Regions from separate parts of the Streptococcus rupicaprae genome, predicted to be linked through region 1. Evidence: predicted binding sites of a transcription regulator. Region 1 holds the regulator's gene; each other region holds the start of a gene.
The links. Region 1 encodes Rex, which represses fermentation and respiration genes when NADH is low (regulators of the CRP and FNR family bind a similar motif). Its sites were predicted from a motif close to TTGTGAANTANTTCACAA; they were not measured.

Region 2: a site for Rex is predicted at 2,877-2,894, ahead of adhE (bifunctional acetaldehyde-CoA/alcohol dehydrogenase). Genes of this name have one in related genera too.
Region 3: a site for Rex is predicted at 4,648-4,665, ahead of ABID29_RS06840 (glycerol dehydrogenase). Genes of this name have one in related genera too.

The regions. Positions count from the first base shown of each region.
Region 1 covers NZ_JBEPLO010000003.1:28,303-35,956, forward strand. The annotation lists gene ABID29_RS01810 (GTP pyrophosphokinase) at 1-369, opposite strand, end outside; gene ABID29_RS01815 (CYTH domain-containing protein) at 451-1,014, shown strand; gene ABID29_RS01820 (ribose-phosphate diphosphokinase) at 1,255-2,244, shown strand; gene ABID29_RS01825 (cysteine desulfurase family protein) at 2,244-3,365, shown strand; gene ABID29_RS01830 (DUF1831 domain-containing protein) at 3,369-3,719, shown strand; gene ABID29_RS01835 (DUF4649 family protein) at 3,729-3,947, shown strand; gene ABID29_RS01840 (redox-sensing transcriptional repressor Rex) at 4,084-4,725, shown strand; gene ABID29_RS01845 (gamma-glutamyl-gamma-aminobutyrate hydrolase family protein) at 4,736-5,428, shown strand; gene radC (RadC family protein) at 5,425-6,105, opposite strand; gene ABID29_RS01855 (sortase family protein) at 6,339-7,088, opposite strand; gene gyrA (DNA gyrase subunit A) at 7,099-7,654, opposite strand, start outside.
Region 2 covers NZ_JBEPLO010000018.1:6,202-13,855, reverse strand. The annotation lists gene adhE (bifunctional acetaldehyde-CoA/alcohol dehydrogenase) at 212-2,854, opposite strand; gene ABID29_RS08150 (hypothetical protein) at 3,249-5,411, opposite strand; gene adhP (alcohol dehydrogenase AdhP) at 5,820-6,842, opposite strand; gene ABID29_RS08140 (hypothetical protein) at 6,992-7,288, opposite strand; gene ABID29_RS08135 (hypothetical protein) at 7,248-7,499, opposite strand; gene ABID29_RS08130 (hypothetical protein) at 7,503-7,654, opposite strand, start outside.
Region 3 covers NZ_JBEPLO010000013.1:46,659-54,312, reverse strand. The annotation lists gene ABID29_RS06850 (ATP-dependent Clp protease ATP-binding subunit) at 1-2,433, opposite strand; gene ABID29_RS06845 (CtsR family transcriptional regulator) at 2,436-2,891, opposite strand; gene ABID29_RS06840 (glycerol dehydrogenase) at 3,431-4,525, opposite strand; gene ABID29_RS06835 (FAD/NAD(P)-binding protein) at 4,742-6,199, opposite strand; gene tsf (translation elongation factor Ts) at 6,418-7,458, opposite strand; gene rpsB (30S ribosomal protein S2) at 7,528-7,654, opposite strand, start outside.

The sequences.
Region 1 (7,654 bases):
AACAATCACATGGTAACTCCGATAACCACTGGGCTTTTTGTAATTGATATAGTCACGTTCTTGGACAACAGTCATATCCTTGCGCTGACGGATGAGCTCAATGACCTCTTTGACGTCATCAACAAACTGCACCATGACCCGAACACCTGCGATATCTGGAACCTCTGTCTCCATGTCTTCCATGGCAATCCCACGAAGTTCCATTTTTTCTAAGATACTCTCCACCGATTTGACACGTCCTGTGACAAATTCAATCGGGGAATGTTTGTTTTGCTTACGGTATTGCTTGCGAATGCCCCGCAATTTGATTTTGAGTTCTCCAACTGCCTGAATATAAGGATCCAAAAAATCTTCCCAGTTCATGATCATTTCCAGCCTTGTCTTTTCTTGCTTTTTGAGATAAAATATCTTCAATGTGCCTATTATAACATAAAATAAAAGGAAACGGACATGAAACAAATAGAAATCGAATACAAGACCCTTCTTGACCGAACTGAGTTCGACCAACTCACAGAAACCTTCTCCCATGTGCCCGTCTTCAAGCAGACCAATTACTATTTTGATAGACCAGACCGGGCCTTGCGTCAGGCCAAGCTTTCCCTCAGGATTCGGACCCTAGTAGACCGAGCGGAATTAACCCTTAAAATTCCACAAGACATCGGCAATCTGGAGCATAATCTAGACCTCAGCCTCCAAGAAGCCAGAGCCATGATCGCCGACAATCGTCTCACAGCCAATCGCTTAACTCAACTCTTGATCGACCGTGGTTTTGACCTGTCTCAAATCGGTTGCCTGGGCTCTCTTACCACCTACCGCAGAGAAGTTGCTCTTCCTATCGGTCTTTTAGCCCTTGATGAAAACCATTATGCTGGACAAGTGGATTACGAGCTAGAGCTTGAGGTTACGGACCCTGAAGCAGGCAAGCAAGCTTTCCACGACTTTTTAAAAGAGCAGCAGATTGACTTTAAATATGCTAAATCCAAGGTCGTTCGTTTTCTGAAGACCCTAGAATAAGCTCTGAGGGACCTGTCTTTCAAAACCCAATAATCAGCTAACCAGGCAGCCTCTGCGTTAGATATAGGAGGCCGTTTCGGTAAAAAGGCTATCGCCCCGACTAGAAACGAGCCGATTCATTCAGTCACTTCTCTGCGGTGGAGGCCTTAAATTATTCCTCTGAAAAACGATTTGAAGCCTGAAATTTATTCCTTTTTTTGGTAGAATGATAGTAACTAAGTTTTAAAGGAGTCCTATCTAATGGTCAAACCCTACCATGACAAACAGGTAAAGCTTTTTGCCCTCAATTCCAATCGTGAACTGGCTGAAAAAATTTCTCAAGATACAGGTATTCCCTTGGGAACTTTAGCATCGCGTCAATTTTCAGATGGCGAAATCCAGATCAACATTGAAGAGTCTGTCCGCGGAATTGATGTCTATATCATTCAGTCTACCAGTTTTCCGGTCAACAACCACTTGATGGAACTCTTGATCATGATTGATGCTTGTCGCCGAGCTTCTGCCAATTCGATCAATATTGTCATGCCTTATTTCGGCTATGCTCGTCAAGACCGTATCGCCAAGCAACGCGAACCGATAACAGCTAAGTTAGTTGCTAATATGCTGGTCAAAGCTGGCGTCAACAGGGTTCTAACTCTCGATTTACACGCTTCACAGATCCAGGGCTTCTTTGATATTCCAGTCGATAATCTCTACACGATCCCCCTCTTTGCGGAATATTGCTTTGAATTGGGATTAAAAGGGAGCGATGTGGTGGTTGTCAGTCCCAAAAATTCCGGCATCAAGCGTGCCCGTTCTCTAGCGGAATACCTGGACTCACCGATTGCCATTATCGATCACGAAGAAGATGATGCTGGCCGGCAAAAAGGGTATATTATCGGCGATGTGGAAGGGAAAATAGCTCTTCTGATCGATGATATTCTCAATACTGGTGTCACTTTTAGCGAGGCTTCTGCAACTCTGAAACGCGAAGGAGCGACTGATATCTATGCCTTTGCCAGCCACGGACTTTTTGCTAGCCATGCCGCTGACAAACTCAATCAAGCACCTATCAAGGAAATTATCGTGACAGACTCTGTCGCTACGAAAGAAGAAATTCCTGCTAATACCAAATACGTCACTGCTAGCCATTTGATTGCGGACGCCTTGATCCGTATCCACGAACGCAAACCAGTCAGCCCACTCTTTGCCTTCCAAAAATCCAAAAAAGCTAGCCACAAGGATTCCTGATGATTTATTTAGACAATGCCGCCACAACGCCTCTATCCCAATTAGCCTTGGATAAACTCTACGAGGTCAACAGAGACTGTTTTGGCAATCCCTCCAGTTTACATAGTCACGGGCGAAAGGCTGCACAAGTCTTGCGCCAGGCCAGACAAGCCATTGCCAGCCACTTAAAAACAGACCCAAACCGCCTCGTTTTTACATCTGGCGGGACAGAAGCCATCACCTTGGCTATCAAAGGCTATGCCCTAGCCCAACAGAAAATGAGCAAGCACCTGATCACCACTACCATCGAACACCATGCCGTTCTCCATACAGTAGAGGCACTGGTCAGAGATTACGGCTTTGAGGTGACCTACCTCTCGCCTAAAAATGGACAAATTTCAGCTCAGGATGTTGAAACTGCGCTACGGCCAGATACTATCCTAGTCTCTGTTATGCATACCAATAACGAGACAGGTTATCAATTGCCCATTAAAGAGATTGCTCAATTGCTCAGGTCCCATCCTGCTCGCCTTCATGTCGATGCTGTGCAGGCAATCGGTAAAGTTCCGATCTATCCAGAAGAGGAAGGCATTGATTTTCTTTCTGCATCTGGCCACAAGTTTCATGGACCAAAAGGCGTTGGCTTTCTCTATACTAATACCAATCGCCTCAAACCGCTCTTGGTAGGCGGTAATCAGGAAGATAAGCGCAGAGCCAGCACCGAAAACCTGGCCAGCATTGCCGCCATGGCTGAAGCCTTGACAGAGAGTCTATCCTCTTGGCAAGACAATTTAGCCCATGTCCGCCAGCTTAAAGAAGACCTGATCGCTGGCTTAGACGCTGCAAAAATCCCCTACTACCTCAACCAGCAAGAGCCTGTTAGCCCCTATGTCATCAATATCGGTTTTCCAAACCAGCTCAACGAGCGCCTGCTCATGCAACTGGATTTAGCAGGTATCTCTGTCTCTAGCGGTTCTGCTTGCACGGCTGGCAATATCGAACCCAGTCATGTCCTTGAAGCCTTCTATGGGAGCTCCAGTCCCAGACTCAAAGAAAGCATTCGCATTAGCCTATCATCCCACACATCTTCTGAGGACATTCAAACACTTATCGCAACATTAATCAACCTACTAGGAGAATAATCTATGGCTTTTACAGCATCTGTTCATCTAAAAAACTGCCCCTTTAGCTACGAAATAGACCCTAAAATCAAGAAGTATACCCTGCTTGATAATACCTTCATCCAAAATAAGCTGGGAAATTTTGAGCTCAGCCGTTTGCTGGAAGAAATTCCCAATTCTGGTGAGGGCTTCCTCCTGAAAATCATTATCAATAAAGACCTAAGCGGTTTTAAAATCAATATTACAGACAAATCTGGTCTGCGACTGGTTGACATCTTCAAACCAGGTGCCAATCCTGTTATCCAACAGAAGTTCTTCTTCCTCATGGATAGCCTGGTCGAACGCGATGTCTTCAATAAAATTGAAAGAAAGTAGGTAGAAAACATGATTACCATTACTTATCAAGATAGTTACCAACAAGAACGGACATTAGTCTACGATAACATGAATGCCTTTAGCCGTGCCTTTATGGGTTGTATTACAGTTCCTGATTACCTCCCTGTCCAAGATGTGACCATCAATGGCCAATCAATCGGTTACCAAGGAACTATTGGCGACCTCTATCGAGACATTTCAGCCATGGATTTGGAACAATACTCCTAAAAAGATAGTTTCTCAACCTTATCGATTCCGTAAAAAAAGCTATAAGCAAATTTTATAGCTTTTTCAGTTTGTCAAAATTGCATTTTTCACAAACTTTCACTAAAATAGAATCTAAGAGACTAAAGGAGAGACTAGAATGAAACTCGAAAAAGATCAAACAATTCCTCGCGCTACTGCTAAGCGTCTATCGCTTTACTATCGTATTTTCAAACGATTTAATGCTGAACAAATTGAAAAAGCATCCTCCAAGCAAATTGCGGATGCTATCGGTATCGATTCAGCCACTGTTCGCCGAGATTTCTCATACTTTGGCGAACTAGGCCGTCGCGGCTTCGGCTACGATGTCAAAAAGTTGATGAACTTCTTTGCGGATATCTTAAACGACAACTCGATTACCAATGTCGTTTTGGTTGGTATTGGTAACATGGGCCGTGCCCTCCTCAACTACCGCTTCCATGAGCGCAACAAAATGAAAATCGTCCTGGCCTTTGACATTGACCAGCACCCGCTTGTCGGCACGGTGTCGGAAGACGGTATCCCGATCTTGCCGATTTCACAATTGGCAGAAAAAGTTGAGGAAGTTAAGGCACAAACAGCTATCCTGTCTGTTCCAAGTGTTAAGGCCCAGGAAGTTGCAGACCAATTGGTTGAAGCTGGAATCAAAGGAATCCTCTCCTTCTCACCAGTGAATCTTTCCGTCCCCAAAGACGTAGTCGTTCAGTATGTTGACTTGACCAGCGAACTTCAAACTCTGCTCTATTTCATGCGAGAAAATTAAGGAATAAAATATGTCCCAACCTATCATCGGTATCACAAGTAATATTGAATACAATCCAGAAGACCGCAACTTCTTTCAGGTTTATGTGGCCAAAGGCTACGTGGAAGGGGTCCAAAAGGCCGGCGGTCTACCTCTAGTTCTGCCTATCGGTCAACCAGAGCTAGCTGCTGGCTATGCCCAAACCATTGATAAATTGATTTTAACAGGCGGTCAAAATGTCATGCCCCATTTCTACGGTGAAGAAAAAACCATTGAAAGCGATGATTACAGCCTGGGGCGTGATGAATTTGAGCTGGCCCTCATCCAAGAGATGGTCAAGCGGCGCAAGCCAATTTTCTCTGTCTGCCGTGGCACGCAACTGTTTAACGTAGCCATGGGCGGCACACTCCATCAAGAAATCAAGGAACATTGGCAGGACCTGTCAGCCATGCACCCTACCCATAGTATTTCCTTGCAGAGCCAAACCATTTTGGCCAAGATTTTTGGCCCTAGCCCTGCGATTAATTCTTTCCATCGGCAAGCCATCAAGGATCTTGCACCCAACTTAGAAGTCATTGGTTACTCTGATAAAGATGACATCATCGAAGCTGTGCAAGCCAAGGATGGTTACCCCTACTTAGGAGTCCAATGGCACCCAGAATTTATGATCGATCATCGAGAGGAAGACCTCAAACTCTTTGACTATATCGTCAACCAGCTCTAAAGCAGGTCCGTTTCCTCCCGATAGGAATAATAATTATTGGCTCCAATGATTAAATGATCAAGCAAAACAAGGCCCAGCAAATCGCTGGCTTTTTTGATATTTTTAGTAAAGTCATCATCATTGCGACTGGGTCTGGCCTTGCCTGAAGGATGATTATGAACCACAATGACCGAAGTTGCCATATACTTGATGGCATAGTGTAAAATTTCTCGCGGCTCAGCGATGGAGCGCAGCACAGACCCAATAAAAATGGTCTCCTGCTTGATAATCTGGTTCTGTGTATCTAAGTAAATAGCGATCAGGTGCTCTTGTTTCTTATCGCAAAGCTCGGCCATCATCTTTTTAGCTAATTTTTCACTGCTCAAGACCTGCTCCATTTGCCGGTACTCGGCCTGATTGATCCGTTTTCCCAGCTCAATCATAGCCTTGATTTCAATGGCCTTAACCTTGCCAATACCAGTCAGGGTTTGCAATTCCTGAACAGACAAGTGACGTAATTCTGTCAGACTGCCGATACTCTTTAAAAGATTGCTGGCCAGATGAAAAACCGAGTGACCTTTGGTCCCTGTCCTTAATAAAATTGCCAGAAGTTCTTGGTGGCTCAGCTGCTCTGCACCGTGCTCCAACAAGCGTTCCCGTGGCAAAAGTGACTCTGTATCAAACGAAATACTATACATGACATTCCTCCTACTCTTTAATTCGTAAAGCAGGCCAAAATGATAGTCTTTGAAAATCAAAGATCCCTCTTTTCAACTCACATCGAGGAACACCATTTCTATCATCCGTTTCATTTCTTAGGCTAAAATGATGTTCTTTGAGTATAAGGTATAACCTTTAACTACTCAACCAATTTTGGGCAGAAAAAAAAACTCAAATCCAAGTCTCTAGGGAGCTGGATTTGAGTTTTTCCTTATAGCTGAATTTGATTATAGGATTTGCTAAAGGCATCGAGGATTGTTTGGTCTGCTTGTTCAAATGGTTGGGAGCTTTCAAGAGTTCCTTTGACAATGGTCCGAAACTCTGCGCCAGCATCCTCACAAGTGACTAGGGTAATCTCTGTTACACCCGGCACATCGTCAACAACATCTACGCGGTCTGGCGTCACTGTTTCAACAGTTGTTAGAACATAGGTATAAACAGTCGTCTTATCGGTTACATAAATTTTCATGCCTGGTTTGCCATTTTCCAAAGGGGAAAACAGCATCTTGCTTCCGCCTGTAATCCCAAACACATGGTGACTGGCCAAGGCATAATTCCCTTGCCCCATCACTTGGTCTTCTTTCATGGTACCTGCCCCATAGTGGAGCACTTCATTGCTAAGTCCCTTAAAAATAGGGAGGTTCATCTCAAGTTCTGGGATAGCAATACCTCCGATAACCGGTAATTGCTGGGCAGCCCATTGGTTAGCCAAAACAGACTCCGTAGAGAGAGACTCTACCTCCTCAAAAGAGAAGGTGGTCGCGACCTTTTTATTAGTCTCAATTTGCTCTGCTGTTACTTTTTCCACCTGATATTGATTAGTCCGCCAAGCGATAATAGTATTTCGGATTGGCGTATTAAAAATCAAGGCTAATGAAACAAGGAGCAATAGAAATGTTAACAGACTATAAAGCCTATTTTTCCAGCTTTTTTTCTTTTTCTTTAAACGGTTTGAACGCATATTTTTCTCCCTATTCTTCCGACCTTACTTCCTCTACAGACTCTTCTTCAGCCACTTCTACCAAGGCAAAGGTCATAATTTTGGCTTCAGAATCCAAGCGCATAACTTTGACCCCTTGGGTAGCTCTACCGGTTTGCGAAATATTAGCCACATTGGTCCGTATAATGACCCCTGTATCGGTAATGACCATGATGTCTTCGCTGCCGTCTACAGTCAGAAGTCCAGCTAGAGCACCATTTTTATCGGTAATATTAGCTGTCTTGATCCCTAGACCACCACGCCCCTTGGTTGGGTACTCGCTAGCTAGTGTTCGCTTACCGTAACCTTTCTCCGTCAAAATCAAGACTTCTTGAGAGTCAGTCACTGTCGTTGCTCCAACAACGATGTCCCCTGAGCGCAGTTTAACTCCGCGAACACCCGTTGCGGTACGTCCCATATTGCGGACATCTGCTGCCTTGAAACGAACAGAGTAACCCAATTTCGTACCGATGATCACATCACTCTTATCTGTTGTCAGGAAGACATTGATCAGTTCATCACCTTCTTTAAGGTTCAAGGCTCTCAGA
Region 2 (7,654 bases), on a different contig from region 1:
GCTTCTATGGAAGCTACACAACAAATGCCAGACAAGTTTTAAGCCAAACTCTAGCGTTGCTGTTTCAACAGTCAAGCGCTAGGGTTTTTATGGTTTCATAAACCTTGAGCAATTTCTTTGCTGCAAGCAACCTTGTCTTTCTAACAATTTTTTGGCCTACACACACCAAGAAAACCTAGCCAGATTTCTCTAGCTAGGTTGGAGTCACGTATTATTTGCGACGGCCTGGACGCTCACCATAACCGTAGTAAGCATCTTCGATGATTTCTTGCATATGGTCAACCATTGGCAAGCGTGGGTTGGCTGGAGAACATTGGTCCTCGTAGGCAAGAAGTGCCAATTCACGAGAATATTTCTTCAGTTCGTCCTCATCCACACCTTGAGCCTTAAGGTTCATCTCGATACCGAGGCGGCAACCAAGGTCATAGACCGCTTTAGCATAAGATTCCACAGCTTCTTCTGGTGTTGATGCTGGAAGTCCGAGCAATTTTGCAATATCTTGATACTTCTCATCCGCACGGTAGTAGTTGTACTTAGGCCATGTCGCAGTCTTGGCAGGACGTGTACCATTGTAGCGGATAACGTATGGCAAGAGAATGGCGTTGGTACGGCCGTGAACCGTGTGGAAGCGAGCACCGATCTTATGCGCCATGGAGTGAGAAATACCGAGGAAGGCATTGGCAAAGGCCATACCAGCCATAGTGGATGCATTATGCATTTTCTCACGAGACTCAAAGTCCGCTTCTTTCACAGAGCGCTCCAAGTATTCAAAGACAATCTTGATGGCTTGAAGAGCCAAACCGTCTGTAAAGTCATTAGCCATTTGAGACACATAAGCTTCTGTCGCATGGGTCAAGACGTCCATACCAGTATCTGCCGCGATGAAGCCAGGCACGGTCATGACAAGTGCTGGGTCAACAATAGCAACGGTTGGGGTCAATGAGTAGTCAGCGATTGGATACTTACGGTTGTTTTCTTTATCTGAGATAACCGCAAATGGGGTCACTTCAGAACCAGTACCAGATGTTGTTGGGATGGCAATAAACTTCGTTTTCTTACCGAGTTCTGGGAACTTGAAGGCACGTTTACGGATATCCATGAATTTTTGAACAAGGTCATGGAAGTCCACTTCTGGTTGTTCGTAGAAGAGCCACATAACCTTAGCTGCATCCATCGGAGAACCACCACCAAGAGCAATAATTGTGTCAGGTTTGAAGGTACGCATGAGCTCAGTACCTTTATAAACGGTGGTGATATCTGGATCTGGTTCCACTTCAGCAAAGATTTGGTAAGTTACCTTGTTACGACGAAGATGAAGTTGCTCCAAGATACGATCCAAGAATCCAAGTTCAACCATGGCTTTGTCAGTCACAATCATAACGCGTTCAACGTCACGACATTTTTGCAAGTATTCGATCGAATCACGCTCGAAATATGTTTTTGAAGGAACTTTAAACCATTGCATATTATTTCTACGTCTTCCTACTTTTTTGATGTTCAAGAGATTTACAGCACTAACGTTACCAGATACTGAGTTGCTGCCGTATGAACCACAACCCAGAGTCAATGAAGGTAAGAAGGCATTGTAAACGTCACCGATACCACCGAAGGTAGAAGGAGAGTTCCAAATAACACGGATAGCGCGCACGATGCCACCAAATTCTTTGGCGAGGTCTTCGTCTTTTGTATGGATGGCAGCTGAGTGTCCAAGACCATGGAATTCAACCATTTGACGCGCTTTTTCAAGACCGTCTTCACGTGTTTCAGCTCTTAAAACAGCGATAACAGGCGATAATTTCTCACGTGTCAATGGCTCGTTTTCACCAACTTCTTTACATTCTGCAGCAAGGATGTTGGTCCCTTCTGGTACAGAGAAACCTGCCTGCTCCGCAATCCATGCTGCTGGCTTCCCAACGATATCTGGATTGAGTTTCGCACCGGCACAGTTTTTGCTGTTGGCTTTAGCACCGAAACAGAATTCTTCAAGAAGGGCTTTTTCCTTCTTGTTGACGAAGTAAGTGTGGTAAGACTTGAATTCTGTGACAAACTCATCATAAATCTCATTATCGATAATGACTGCTTGCTCAGACGCACACACCATCCCATTATCAAAGGATTTAGACATCACGATGTCATGTGCCGCTTGACGGATGTTAGCTGATTTTTCAACATAAGCTGGAACGTTACCCGCACCTACACCGAGAGCTGGTTTACCGCAAGAATAGGCCGCCTTAACCATAGCATTACCACCAGTTGCCAAAATAGTGGCAATCCCTGGGTGATTCATCAAGGCGTTAGTTGCCTCAAGAGATGGGGTTTCAATCCACTGCACACAGTTTTCAGGAGCACCGGCAGCAATGGCAGCGTCACGAACGATTTGAGCAGCATGCGCTGACGATTTTTGAGCCGATGGGTGGAAAGCAAAGATGATTGGATTACGTGTTTTAAGGGAAATCAAAGCCTTAAAAATCGCTGTTGAAGTAGGGTTTGTTGTTGGTGTGATACCACAAATAACTCCGACAGGTTCAGCAATCAAGGTCAAACCCTTAACATCATCTTCTTCGATAATCCCCACTGTTTTTTGGTGACGCATGTTGTTCACCACGTGCTCACAGGCAAAGAGGTTTTTAGTTGCTTTATCTTCGAAAACACCGCGCCCTGTTTCCTCATAGGCGTGCATGGCTAATTCACCATGGGCATCAAGGGCAGCTACAGAAGCTTTCGCAACAATATAGTCCACTTGCTCTTGATTGAGCTTGCGCATTTCGTCCAAGGCAACTAGCCCTTTTTGAACCAAGGTATCAATCGCTTGATTCACATCTTCTACAGCAACTTTTTTTGCTTTATCACTCATGTATAGACTCCTTTTTATGAGTTTGTTAATTTGTTCACAATATTATTGTACTACATTTCCAAAAAAATGTAAATAGTTTTCAACATGTTTCACAATCTTTTTTTGAGGTTTTTTCTCCTCCTTACTCCCCCTTTCTATTTGGTCACCTCCTTTTTCAAAAGTTTTTATTTTCACAATCTTTGGAAGCGATTTCTTGTCTCTTTTTCAATTCTAACATTTTTTGAAAATGGTTTCAAGAGGTTTTGGAGAATCTCTATCAATAAAATAAACAGACAAAAACCGAACAAGACTAAAAGGACTTAGTCCTGCCCAATACAGAACTAAATCCTTTAACTAAGTAAATTATCCAATTTTTGAGGGCAAGTACAGCAATCGTTTAGCAAATTATCCTATACTATAGTCGATAAGAGGGCTTTATCAGACCAAGGCTAACTACGAGCAGGGCTATACCGGCAAAAATCAAGCAACTCTTGTCTTCACTGGTTTTAGGAAGTAGAGTTTTTTTCTTGTTACTAACTTTAGCGTCAGACAAAACTGACTGGGCTGACTGTCCACCTTCTGTCTGACTAGAAGAAATTGAGATTTCCCTCGGAGATAACTGCGAAGAATACTGTCTATCATCTGATATATCTCCCTTTCGAGGATTTATGAAGCCAAGATTCGTCGAACCTGAGGATGCTTGCTGATTTAAATTGGTCCTTAAATTTGCTGAATCGGTGGAAATGATCGCCGAGGTTCTCCTGCTCTCTGCACGAGTTGGTGATGACGTCAACCCCTGATTACTCTGAGAATTCCCCTGATTAACAGTATTTGTTCCAGAGGAATTCTGAGGTTTTGGACTCGTTTGTTTGCTAGAAGCAGTCTCTGTATCTTCTGAAGGCGTTGTCTGATGAGGTTGTTGCTCTGATTTGTTCAATAAACCATCCAGTCTAGACTCAAATATCGTCAAAAGTTCTAAAATCTCTGAACGTTCAACTGTCAGACTTGCCTCATCCGTCACCGATTCCAAAGCAATGGCATCAACCAAGTAGGTAATACGATGTTTTTTGGGATAAATCAATTCCAACCAAACTTTGTGACGTTGCTCTTTAGGGAGTTGATTAATTTTATCTATAATTTTATTATAAATTGTCACCAATTCTTGTTCAGTCTCAAGTTTTTTCGTCCAAAACGCCAGTTTCTGATCAGCGAGGTTTGCCAACTGATTCAGGTAAGACTCATCCGTGAACGGTTCATAACCAATCAGATGAATACCTTTCTCAATATCCCTAAGATAGTGCTTACTCACTGAAATGTGTTCAGCAATAAACTCATCTGTCGTCAATACTCGACTAGGCATTGGACTCACTGGTTTAGCTTCGAATGCATGAACTTCTGTCACAAAGGTAAAGTCATATTCATGTCCTAATTGGTAGCGGTCATTTAATTGATTAAGTGCTTCCAATCTATCACTCATCAGCGTCATTTGATATAGCAACTTATCCCAATTCTCTAATTTATTAGCTTTAAAAGCTTCAGCCTCTTCTGCGGTAATCTCTTCTGGCAAATGCTGAGCATTACTAGAACCCACTGTGGTATAACGGTAATCGTTCACATCCAGTAGTTCAGGCTTCCCTTTAAAATTAATATGAGGGAGTGTTTGCAATTTAGTTATACTGTCAGCTTTTTTCTGATCTAATTCAGCTTGAATCCGCTGAAGTTGGTCTGAAGTGAGGAGCTGCCCTTTAATGCGATGTTCCAAACGATTGAGACGATTTAAAACTTCAGCTTGTTCCCCAATATAGCCCGACTCAGCATGTGCTGGACTAAACGACGTTTTATAGCTTACGGTGTAGCTTAACTTCTGTACAGCATCTGCCATAAAGTCATGATACTGTTGCTTGCGGACCTCCTCAGGTTGATTGTTGAAATAACGAATAAGTTCATTATACTTGTCACGAACGGGCTTAAACTCTTCAATGGACGCCTCTAATGTCGTCAAACGAGATAAGATACTATGCTGATAACGAATAAGGCTTGTCTCATCGTTAAGAACAGCCAACCAATTCAATTGAGCTAGTAATTCTGTGTCCAACATGCCTACTTCTGCAAAAGAATAACGTGGCAGTTCTTGTTCAATGTAAGGTACTCCCCGATAAAGGTCTAAAAAATTGAAACGCTGTTCCGATTGAGTTTGTTCATTGTAAGCTTTCAGGCGATTATAAACTTCTTCAAGTAGGCTTATCTTAAACAATTCTGTATCTAACTGTTTCAATCGTTTATTCAAATGAGCCACCAACTCCGAATCATTATTCAAGTCTGCCAACCAATAAAACCGCTGATCAAGGATAGACTTCGCTTCTTCATTTCCAGTCAGCTGCCGAAGCTTATCTAAAACCTCATCTCGCTTATTTTGCACTTCTCTTATTGCTTCTTGACGTTGTTCTTGCTCTCCAGCAACACTGATTTCCTCAGCATAAACTTTATTGACTGGAAAGTCTGTAGACAACATCGGTACCGCGATACCTAAACTAGCCGAAATCAGTAGAATAGGTATATGTTTTAAGGATTTTCTCATGATAAATCTCCTAGATAAATCTAAATTTCTTTGAAATTACTATTTTTATTTATTATACCAACTTTATTTAGTGCAATCAATAAATATATGCAAGATTGATAAAAATCCTTGTAGACTAAATTAATTAATTTTTCAGTATTTAGAGATGTTCAAATACCCCTTCATGTCTTTACTATTTTCCCCTAAACGCAACTCATCCCTGAAGCAAGAATACCTACACCCAATCAAGGTCTGACTTGATCCAATACCAGTCGTAATCAATCGCTTTTTGACTATTTATTCCTTAAACGACCAGACCACATTCCCAAGTAGATTCTTTCCCTTGCAGAGAACCACTAGTGCCAATAAAGTGAACAGACAAAACCCGAACAAGCCTTTTACTGCTTGCTCGGGTTTTGACATTTTAAATTAGTGTGAGTGGGTGAAGTCCAATACCATACGACCTTGGATCGTGCCTGCAGCCATTTCATCAAAGACCGCAACAGCATCTTCTACTGGGCGTTTTTCAACAACTGGAACAACCTTACCTTCTGCTCCAAATTGGAAGGCTTCTTCCAAATCCTTACGGGTACCAACCAAAGAACCAATGATTTCGATGCCATCAAGGACAGTCTTGACGATTGGAACATCCATGGTTTCTGATGGTAAGCCGACAGCGACAACCTTACCAGCTGCACGAACAGAGTCAATGGCTTGGTTGAAGGCTACCTTAGAAACTGCGGTAACAACTGCAATATGAACACCACCAGTCTTTTCTTGGATAAGGCCAGCAACATCTTCTACTTCACGACCGTTAACGACAAAGTCTGCTCCACTTTCAAGAGCCAAGTCTAACTTGTCTTGGTTAATGTCAATGGCTACCACGTGGCAGTTGAAGACATTTTTAGCGTATTGAATGGCTAAGTTTCCAAGACCACCTGCTCCGTAGATGGCTACCCATTGGCCTGGTGTTGGTTTAGCGCATTTGATGGCCTTGTAAGTGGTTACCCCAGCACAAGTGATGGAGCTTGCCTGAGCAGGATCAAGCCCCTCTGGCACCTTAACGGCATAGTCAGCTGTTACGATACACTGCTCTGCCATGCCTCCGTCAACAGAGTAACCTGCGTTTTTAACGGTACGGCAAAGGGTTTCATTACCGGTTGTACAGTATTCGCAGTGACCACAGCCTTCAAAGAACCAGGCAACAGATACGCGGTCGCCAGGCTTGAGGCTGGTCACATCTGGAGCTACTTCGCGGACAACACCAATCCCTTCGTGACCAAGAACACGTCCAGGCACCTTGCCAAAGTCTCCTTGAGCTACGTGCAAGTCTGTATGGCAGACCCCACAATACTCAATGTCTACAAGGGCTTCACCTGCTTCTAGGGCACGAATGGCGTGCTCCGCAACTTCCACATAGGTCCCTTCTGGATTTACAACTACTGCTTTCATTTTCTTTCCTCCTTTTGGAATGGTTTTCATTTTCAAATTTATTATAATACTTTTTGGAACCGAATTCAATTATTTTGTGATTTTTTTATCAAAAAAGTTCTATGGTTCAAACTTTTTAACAAAAAAGAGGTGGTCATTCCCAACCTCTTCTAACAGTTAAATAAGCTTCCACGAGGATTTTGTCGTTCAATCCCAAGGGTTCTATTTTCCAGTACAAAAGCAAATTCATTCGTCAGGATCTGAACGGACAAGCCCTGATTCTTAGTATCATAGGTTAGCTTGGCATGAAGAACCCTGACGAGTTCCGTAAAGACCAACCACTCCTCTTGCTCCCTAAAGATGGTGATGTCCTGCGGAAAAGTGACCTGCCAATCCCCAATCGTAATGGTTTGCTTGCTCGCCTGCTCAGCCATTGCCATGCCCCTCGCGAGAAATGTAAATCGCATCTCCCTTGAGCAAGAAATGACTCTGCCAACGTGGCAAAATCTTGATGCTCTGGTCTTCTTCTTGATAGATCAGAACGGCATTGAAGTCTGTGTAGTTCTTCTCAATAACCAGCAAGGTCTTTGCTTCTTCATCCACGTGAAAACCAAAGGATTCGTCTATAAAGATGTTTTTTCCGTAAAACGCCATCTGATGATAGTTTTTTTCTGTCATAGCTTACTCCAATCGATAAGTAAAATGGGCTTTTGAATATGGAAGATCTGTTCCATCGTCCTCGAAAGGACTCTGCTCCTGGTCATAATCTGGATAAATAGAGACCAAGTTGTCCTTGAAGGTCAATCCGACCTGCCAACGGGGGTCAATCTGCA
Region 3 (7,654 bases), on a different contig from region 1:
CTAATCACTGGAAGCGCTCAACTGGAGTTTGTCATTTTTCACCCCAATTTTCAAGAGACTGCCACTCGGTAATTGACCAGCCAAAAGTTTTTCTGCCAACGGATCTTCCAAGTGGGTCTGAATAGCACGGCGCAGAGGCCTTGCCCCCATCTCTGGATCATAGCCTAACTTAGCCAGCAACTTTAGGGCAGACGGCTGAACCTTTGTCTCAATGCCCTTTTCTTCAAGACTAGCCAGCAAGGGCCGTATCATGACCTTGACCACTTCTTGCATGTGATCTTGGCTTAAACTATGGAAGACGATTTTCTCATCAATTCGGTTGATAAATTCTGGCCGATAGTGTTTTTTCAGCTCCTCGAAAATACGTTTTTCCATGTTCTCATGGTCAAAATTAATATCCTTGGCTCCAAATCCTACTGTCTTATCATCCCGAAGCGCTGTCGCCCCAAGATTGGATGTCATGATAATCAGCGTATTTGAAAAATCTACCTTGCGTCCCCGACTATCTGTCAGCTGCCCATCATCCAGGACCTGAAGCAGGATGTTAAAGGTATCCGGATGGGCCTTTTCAACCTCATCAAAGAGAAGGACCGAGTAAGGTTTGTGACGTACTTTTTCCGTCAACTCCCCACCCTCTTCATAGCCGACATAGCCTGGAGGCGCGCCGTTAAGGCGACTGGAGGCAAATTTTTCCATATACTCGCTCATGTCAAACCGAATCAAGGCTTCTTCATTATCAAAAAGCAACTCTGCCAAGGCCTTGGCCAGCTCCGTCTTACCGACTCCGGTCGGCCCCAAGAACATGAAGGAACCGATTGGGCGCTTGGTTTGACGGATACCAGATTGATTCCGACGGATGGCACGGCTGACTGCTGAGATAGCCGAATCCTGACCGATAACGCGCTTGTGCAATTCCGACTCAAGGTTAATATAGCGCTTGGCCTCCGTCTTAGTCAACTTGGTCAACGGAATACCGGATAAACGACTCAGTGTTTCTAGAATGTCTTCTGGACCAATTTCGACAGCTGAGCGCTTATCATCTTCAGCTAAAAGCTTTGAGGCGACTGACCATTTCCCAGCCATCAAGGCCTGGTCCAGGGCGTTCAATTCAGGCCGAATACCGGCAAATCCAGCGCGGTTCTGAGCAGTTGCTGCCGCCTCGTCCAAGAGGTCTATGGCTGAATCTGGCAGATTTTTGCTAGTCAAGTAGCGTTTGGCATAGCGGACCGCAACTTCGACGGCTTGATCCGTGATTGAAACCCTGTGGTGGGCTTCGTAGGCCGGTCGTAACCCTAATAGAATAGACTTGGCATCTGCCTCAGAAGGAGCATCTACGACAATTTTGGCAAACCGCCGAGATAGGGCTGAATCCTTCTCAATGTGTTTCTGAAATTCTTCTTGGGTGGTCGCGCCAATCATATGCAGGGTTCCGCGCGATAGGGCTGGCTTTAGGATATTGGCCGCATCCATGGTACTGTCAATGCCACTGCCACTGCCCATGATGGTGTGTAACTCATCCACAAACAGAATGACCTGACCGTCCTCTTCAATATCCTCGATGATATTATTCATCCGCTCCTCAAAATCACCCCTGAAGCGGGTTCCAGCAAGCACTGCCATCAGTTCTAATTCCATCACTCGCATCTTAGCCAAGCTCTCAGGAACCTCTCCTTTAGCAATCCGCTGAGCAAGCCCAAGGGCCAGAGCCGTTTTTCCAACCCCAGCAGCACCGACCAGTACAGGATTGTTCTTGGTTTTTCGACTCAACACCTGAATCATTCGAGAGATTTCTTCGTCCCGGCCAACAACAGGTTCCAAGAGCCCCTGCCTTGCTGCTTCTGTCAAGTCCTTGGTGTAGTCTTCCAGACCCCCGCTCGGCGTGCTAGGCATGCCCATCATATTCGGAGCCTGATGTCTGCTGCTGGCCTGGCCCTTCATCATGGCACGGATGGCCTTGATCTGTGCCTTGCCAATTCCAGCTTTTTGCTCCAAATTCTTACGCAGGTCCACCAAAGAAGGCTCGTTCTCTACTTGACCAGCCGTAAAACCAACTTCCTCTAGTACACGGCTGGCCACAGAAGAACCATCTAGAATAATGGCCAAAAGCAGGTGTTCCGTTCCCAACTCCTTGGCCTTAAGGCTTTGGGCAATGGACTCTGCAAAGGCCGTCAAGGCTTTCAAGCGTTTGGAATGAGGGAGGACATCAAAGTCTGCGACCTCTTCTAACATCTCTTTTTCAGTGATTTTGTAGATGGCACGATCATAGTCGTCAAAATCAAAGTCAAAATCCATCAAACTGGCGCCAGCAACCGACTCCAGATTTCCGATAAAACTCAACAAAACATGCCAGGATTCAACCGCCTGGCAACCGTAACGCTGGGCTAGAATTTGACCGTCTTCCCAAGCCACTCTCATACCGTGTGATAACTTCATACTCACTCTTTCCTATCTAGTTGTCGTATAATCTTTCTCAGTGCCCGCGCTCGAATCACAGGCGCATTCTCACCGAGGACTTCGTCTGTATTAATCGCCAAAAGCAAATTGCCTTCCCGCTCGGTCATCAAGCCTTGCTCATAGAGCATTTGCATAATATCCGTAAACACCTGTTGGCTCAATTGTTCCCCAAGGCTTAACCTGAGGCCCTCTAGGCGATGATGATGGTCTGAAAAATCAATCTTATCAATCCGGATATAGCCTCCGCCACCACGCTTGCTCTCCACAACATAGCCACGACTCTGCGTGAATCGGGTTTTGATCACATAATTAATCTGACTCGGCACCACCTGAAAGGAAGCTGCAATTTCACTGCGTTTAAGCTCAACAAAACCAGCCTTGGCTAACAGTCCCTTGATGTAGGCTTCGATACTGTCCGTCGTGTTTTTCGGCTCCATAGGTTACCTCCTCTGACTATCTTTGACTATTATTATACCGAAAATATGACCTTTTGAAAAGGAAAAAGGCGCTAAGACTTAAGAAGGCTGTTTTCGTTCTAAGCCTGAAAACCGAATGTCCTTCTCACTAAAAAAGACAGGATACACACAAAAACAGAGTAATACTCTTTGAAAATCAAAGATTGCCGTTGTCAACTTACTTCGATGAACTCCAGTTCTATCATCAACTTCATTTCCTCGGCTAGATTGATTTTCTTTGAATATATATTTAGTCGTGAAGACATCTCCCCACCAGAGGGAGTGTGGAGGACAAAAATCGGTAATTCGTCAGAATTCGATTTCCCCTCACCTCCCTAATTTTTAGGGTTCGGGCTAAAACGGTCTCTTCCCAGACCGTTTTACTCCCACCTCCGCACAGTTGAGTAGGGCAGTAAAAGCTGATGAAATTAGCGAATTAGAGCCCACTCAACCACTGCGTCTCGAATGACTATTCAAAAAATAATTGAGAGGCTAGGACTTTTGTCCCAACCTCACAACAACTAGTTATCCAAGGATTCCACATAGCGGTCTACTGCTAAAAGCGCAGCTGCCACATCGTCCGCTGTAATTTCAAACGGCATTTGATGAATGGTTTCCCCTTCAATTGTGGCTTGCTTGCCGACTTTGAGGAGGGTCTCGTAGTCCGCATCCGCCAAATGCAACTCTGCCAACCGTGTCGGAAGATTTAAGGCCTGGTAGAAGTGAATATATTTGTCTAACTCTTCCTTAGGACGATTTTCGAGGAACAATTGGGTCAGGGTCCCATAAGCAACCTTTTCCCCATGCGTCAGATGGTGGATGTCGCCTTCCAAGGCTGTAAAACCATTGTGAATCGCATGGGCAGCCGCAAGACCGGCACTCTCAAAACCGATACCACTCAACAAGGTATTGGCTTCGACAATATTCTCAAATGCAAGGGTGACAACCTGCGCCTGACAGCTGGCCATAGCCTGTAAACCATCCGCAAACAAGGTCTGCTCACAAACTTGGGCAATCGCAATCCCAGCAATCGTCTGGTGACCACCTGCCATGGTGGTGCCATTCTTTTGAATCACTGCACGTGCTTCGACCCAAGTAGCCAAGGCATCCGCAATCCCAGAAGCCAGTAAACGCGGTGGCGCCTGGCAGATCACTTGGGTATCCACCAGGACTAATTCTGGATTTTTAGAGTAGAAAATATATTTTTCAAAAGCCCCTTGATCGGTGTAAATAACAGACAGTGCGGAAGTCGGTGCGTCCGTTGAAGCAATCGTCGGAGCAATGACAACTGGTACCTGAAGGAGGTCCGCAATCGCCTTGGCACTATCGATGGTTTTTCCTCCCCCTAAACCGATAACAAAATCAGACTGACTTTCCTTTCCGATGGCAACCACACGGTTGACCTCATTGTCAGAAGCTTCTCCGTTAAAGGCCACTCGAGTCACTTTAAAACCTTCTGCTTCTAGGTAAGTAATCCAACCTTCTCCTACTATTTGATAGACGGTATCATCGCATAGCAAGAGCGGCTGTTTGCCTAAGTTAGTCAGATGCTCTGCACTTGAAAATAGCACCTTCTTTCCCTGTATATAGCGTGATGGACTTGCAAAAACTTTCATTTCTTCACCTCATTTTTATCAAGAGATATGTCTCTTATTTTCTGAGCCGTCGATTCGCTAACTGACCTCCCTTCTTTTCAATTAACGGTCACTGCATTTTTATTATACAATTTCTTTAAGGTTTGTTCAACTTTTAACAATGCTCTGAAAAAGCAATCAGCAAAAAGGCCAAGAAAACATTTTTCTAAGCCTTTATCATTCCTTATTCTATGAACTTCAACAGTCGATTTTCGATCCCTGAGAAGAGCAGATTGCCCGCTCGGCGATTTTTTGGATTTTGATGGTGGAGTTATTCTGGTAAATGACCCCATTGACCAATTCCCCATACGCAAAAAGGGTTGGTAAAAGGCCAAAGCGTGGCGAGATGACCTGAGCGGTTTCAGCTAGAACGCTGAGTCCTCCCTGCTCGTCAATTTGTATCAGCCGCTGATCAAGTAAATCCCTCAGCAAAGCCGTAGCCCTATCTTGGTTACTTGATTTGAGGTGATAACCTGTCGCATTGATAAGATGGGCTGCATGGTAGACCTTTCCAGTTTCTGCCTGAATCTTAAAACCATGCTCTGTCTCTGAAACATCCGTCACCTGATCCAAAAGACCCAATCGACCACTCCGACTAGCCTCCAAAATAGCCTCAGCAGAAATTTCAGGCATGGGATTGCGCAGGTTAATTATCTCTTTTTCATAGGTATCCTGGTACTTTTTCCGATCTGATCTGGTCATCAGAGGCCAGAGGTCGGTCAACCAATCGGCCACACGAGACGCCAATTGTTGCAATTGATAAAGCTCTTCAGGGTATTTTTTCGCCAAATCAAGACCATCTATTCCTGGACCTAAGTAAGTCTCACAGACCTTAGCCCAATCCTCAAATCCAAGCGCCTGTAATTCCCCTAACAAGAGGGCCTCGAAAGTCTCGAACGAAAAGTGAGCTTCCTGGCATAATTGGTCCAACTTGGCATCTGTCATAACCTCCCAATGAAGAGGCTTACCAGCCAAGATCCGAACCGTTGGAAAATAATTGGACCGAGAAAAAGCCATCACAGTTGTCTCAGGCTGGCTCAGCAACCATTTCAAGACATCCACCGCCGCAAGACCAGTACCAATAAGCGCAACCTCCTTAGCTGCCCCTAGGTCCTGTCCAAGATCCTTAAGAGGGTAGGGGTCTCCTATATAGTTTGAGTTTCCCTCCAGTTGATAGGGATCAATCGGCGGTAGATCACCACAAGCCAGATGCAGCTCATCAAAGATTACTTCATAAACCTGCCCATCAACCGTCACCTGCCATTGCTGCGTCCCTTGCAGATAGGTTAGCCCATCCACTCGGCTTAGCACAAGCTCTACTCCCAGCTGGTCGATCAAGTCTTGCCCTCTTTCAGACATATATTGCCCATAGAGCGAGCGACTGACATAGTCCTGATATGTCTCATAACCATTGTCTGTCATCCAGGCCACAAAGTCCGACATATCCCGATAGTCAAAGGAAATATCATCAACAGGTGAATTGATCAAGGCCAAATCTATATCTTCTTGAAAGGGAATGCCCCTACCAAAATGCAGCTGGTCATCAAAACAAATAATGCTCAGATTTTTTAACCTTGCTTTTTCCAAACGGGACAGGGCTAATAAAACCGCAAAGCCACTAACCCCCATTCCAATAATCCCAATTGTTCTTCTCATTACCGTATCCCCCTCAAGTTATCTTATCATAATCTACCTTATCTGTCCGCAAAAGAATAGGCTCATTTTCTGCCTCCGTCATGTTTTAGTGACTCTTGACTATTGGTCTAACCTCTATCTCTAACAAAGAAAAAGAACCTGACTCCTCTTTTAGTTTAATAGGAATCAGATTCTTTTTAATAATTGTCTTATTTAGGGTAACAATGATTCTAGAGCTATTATTTACCAAGAGCAGCAGCCATGGTTGCAGCTACTTCTGCTTCAAAATCGTTTGACCCTTTTTCGATACCGTCACCCACTTCAAAACGTTTGAAGTCAACCACTTTAGCACCTACGCTATCAAGGTAAGCTTCAACAGTCTTGCTGTCATCCATGATGTAAACTTGAGCAAGAAGGGTGTAGGCTTGGTCAACTTGGGTGTTGTCAAGCAAGAAACGATCTAATTTACCAGGCAAAATTTTGCCCCAGATTTGTTCTGGTTTGCCTTCTGCTGCCAATTCAGCCTTGATGTCTTCCTCTGCTTGTGCCAAAACATCCTCTGTCAACTGCGCTTTTGAACCATACTTCAAGAGTGGAAGAGCTGGTTTATCAACCATAGCACGGCTTTCATTGTCTTGTTCGATCTTGTGGTTCAATTGAGCCAATTCATCCTTAACAAATTGCGGATCTAATTCAGTGTAAGACAAAACAGTTGGTTTCATAGCAGCGATATGCATAGATACTTGCTTAGCAAGCGCTTCGTCGCCACCTTCGATTACTGAGATAACACCGATACGGCCACCATTATGTTGGTAAGCACCGAAGACTTGGTCATCCGTCTTTTCAATCAAAGCAAAACGACGGAAGGAAATCTTTTCACCAATAGTTGCGGTTGCTGATACAAAAGCCGCTTCCAAAGATTCACCAGAGGCAGTTGTCAAAGCAAGAGCTTCTGCATCAGTCGCCGGACGGCCTTTAGCAATCACTTCTGCCGCTTCTTTAACCAAGCTAACGAATTGATCGTTTTTAGCTACAAAGTCTGTTTCAGAGTTGACTTCAACAACAGCTGCGAAGTTGCCATCAACATAAACACCTGTCAAACCTTCTGCAGCAACACGGTCAGCTTTCTTAGCTGCCTTAGCCATCCCTTTTTCACGCAACAGCTCAATCGCTTTGTCGATGTCACCATCAGTTTCAACCAAGGCTTTTTTAGCGTCCATAACGCCAGCACCAGATTTTTCACGCAATTCTTTTACCAAAGCTGCAGTAATTTCTGCCATTATTAGTCCTCCATTTTTATAAAAAGGGGGAGGGCTGGGCCCGCCCCTTACGTTTTTTAACAATACAAATTATGCGTTGTCGCCTTCAACCACTTCAACGATTTCTTCGATAGATTCTGCTTCACCAGCTGATTCAGCCAATTCTGCTTCTACCGCTACAACGCTGTCTTCACCTTGACGACCTTCGATAATAGCA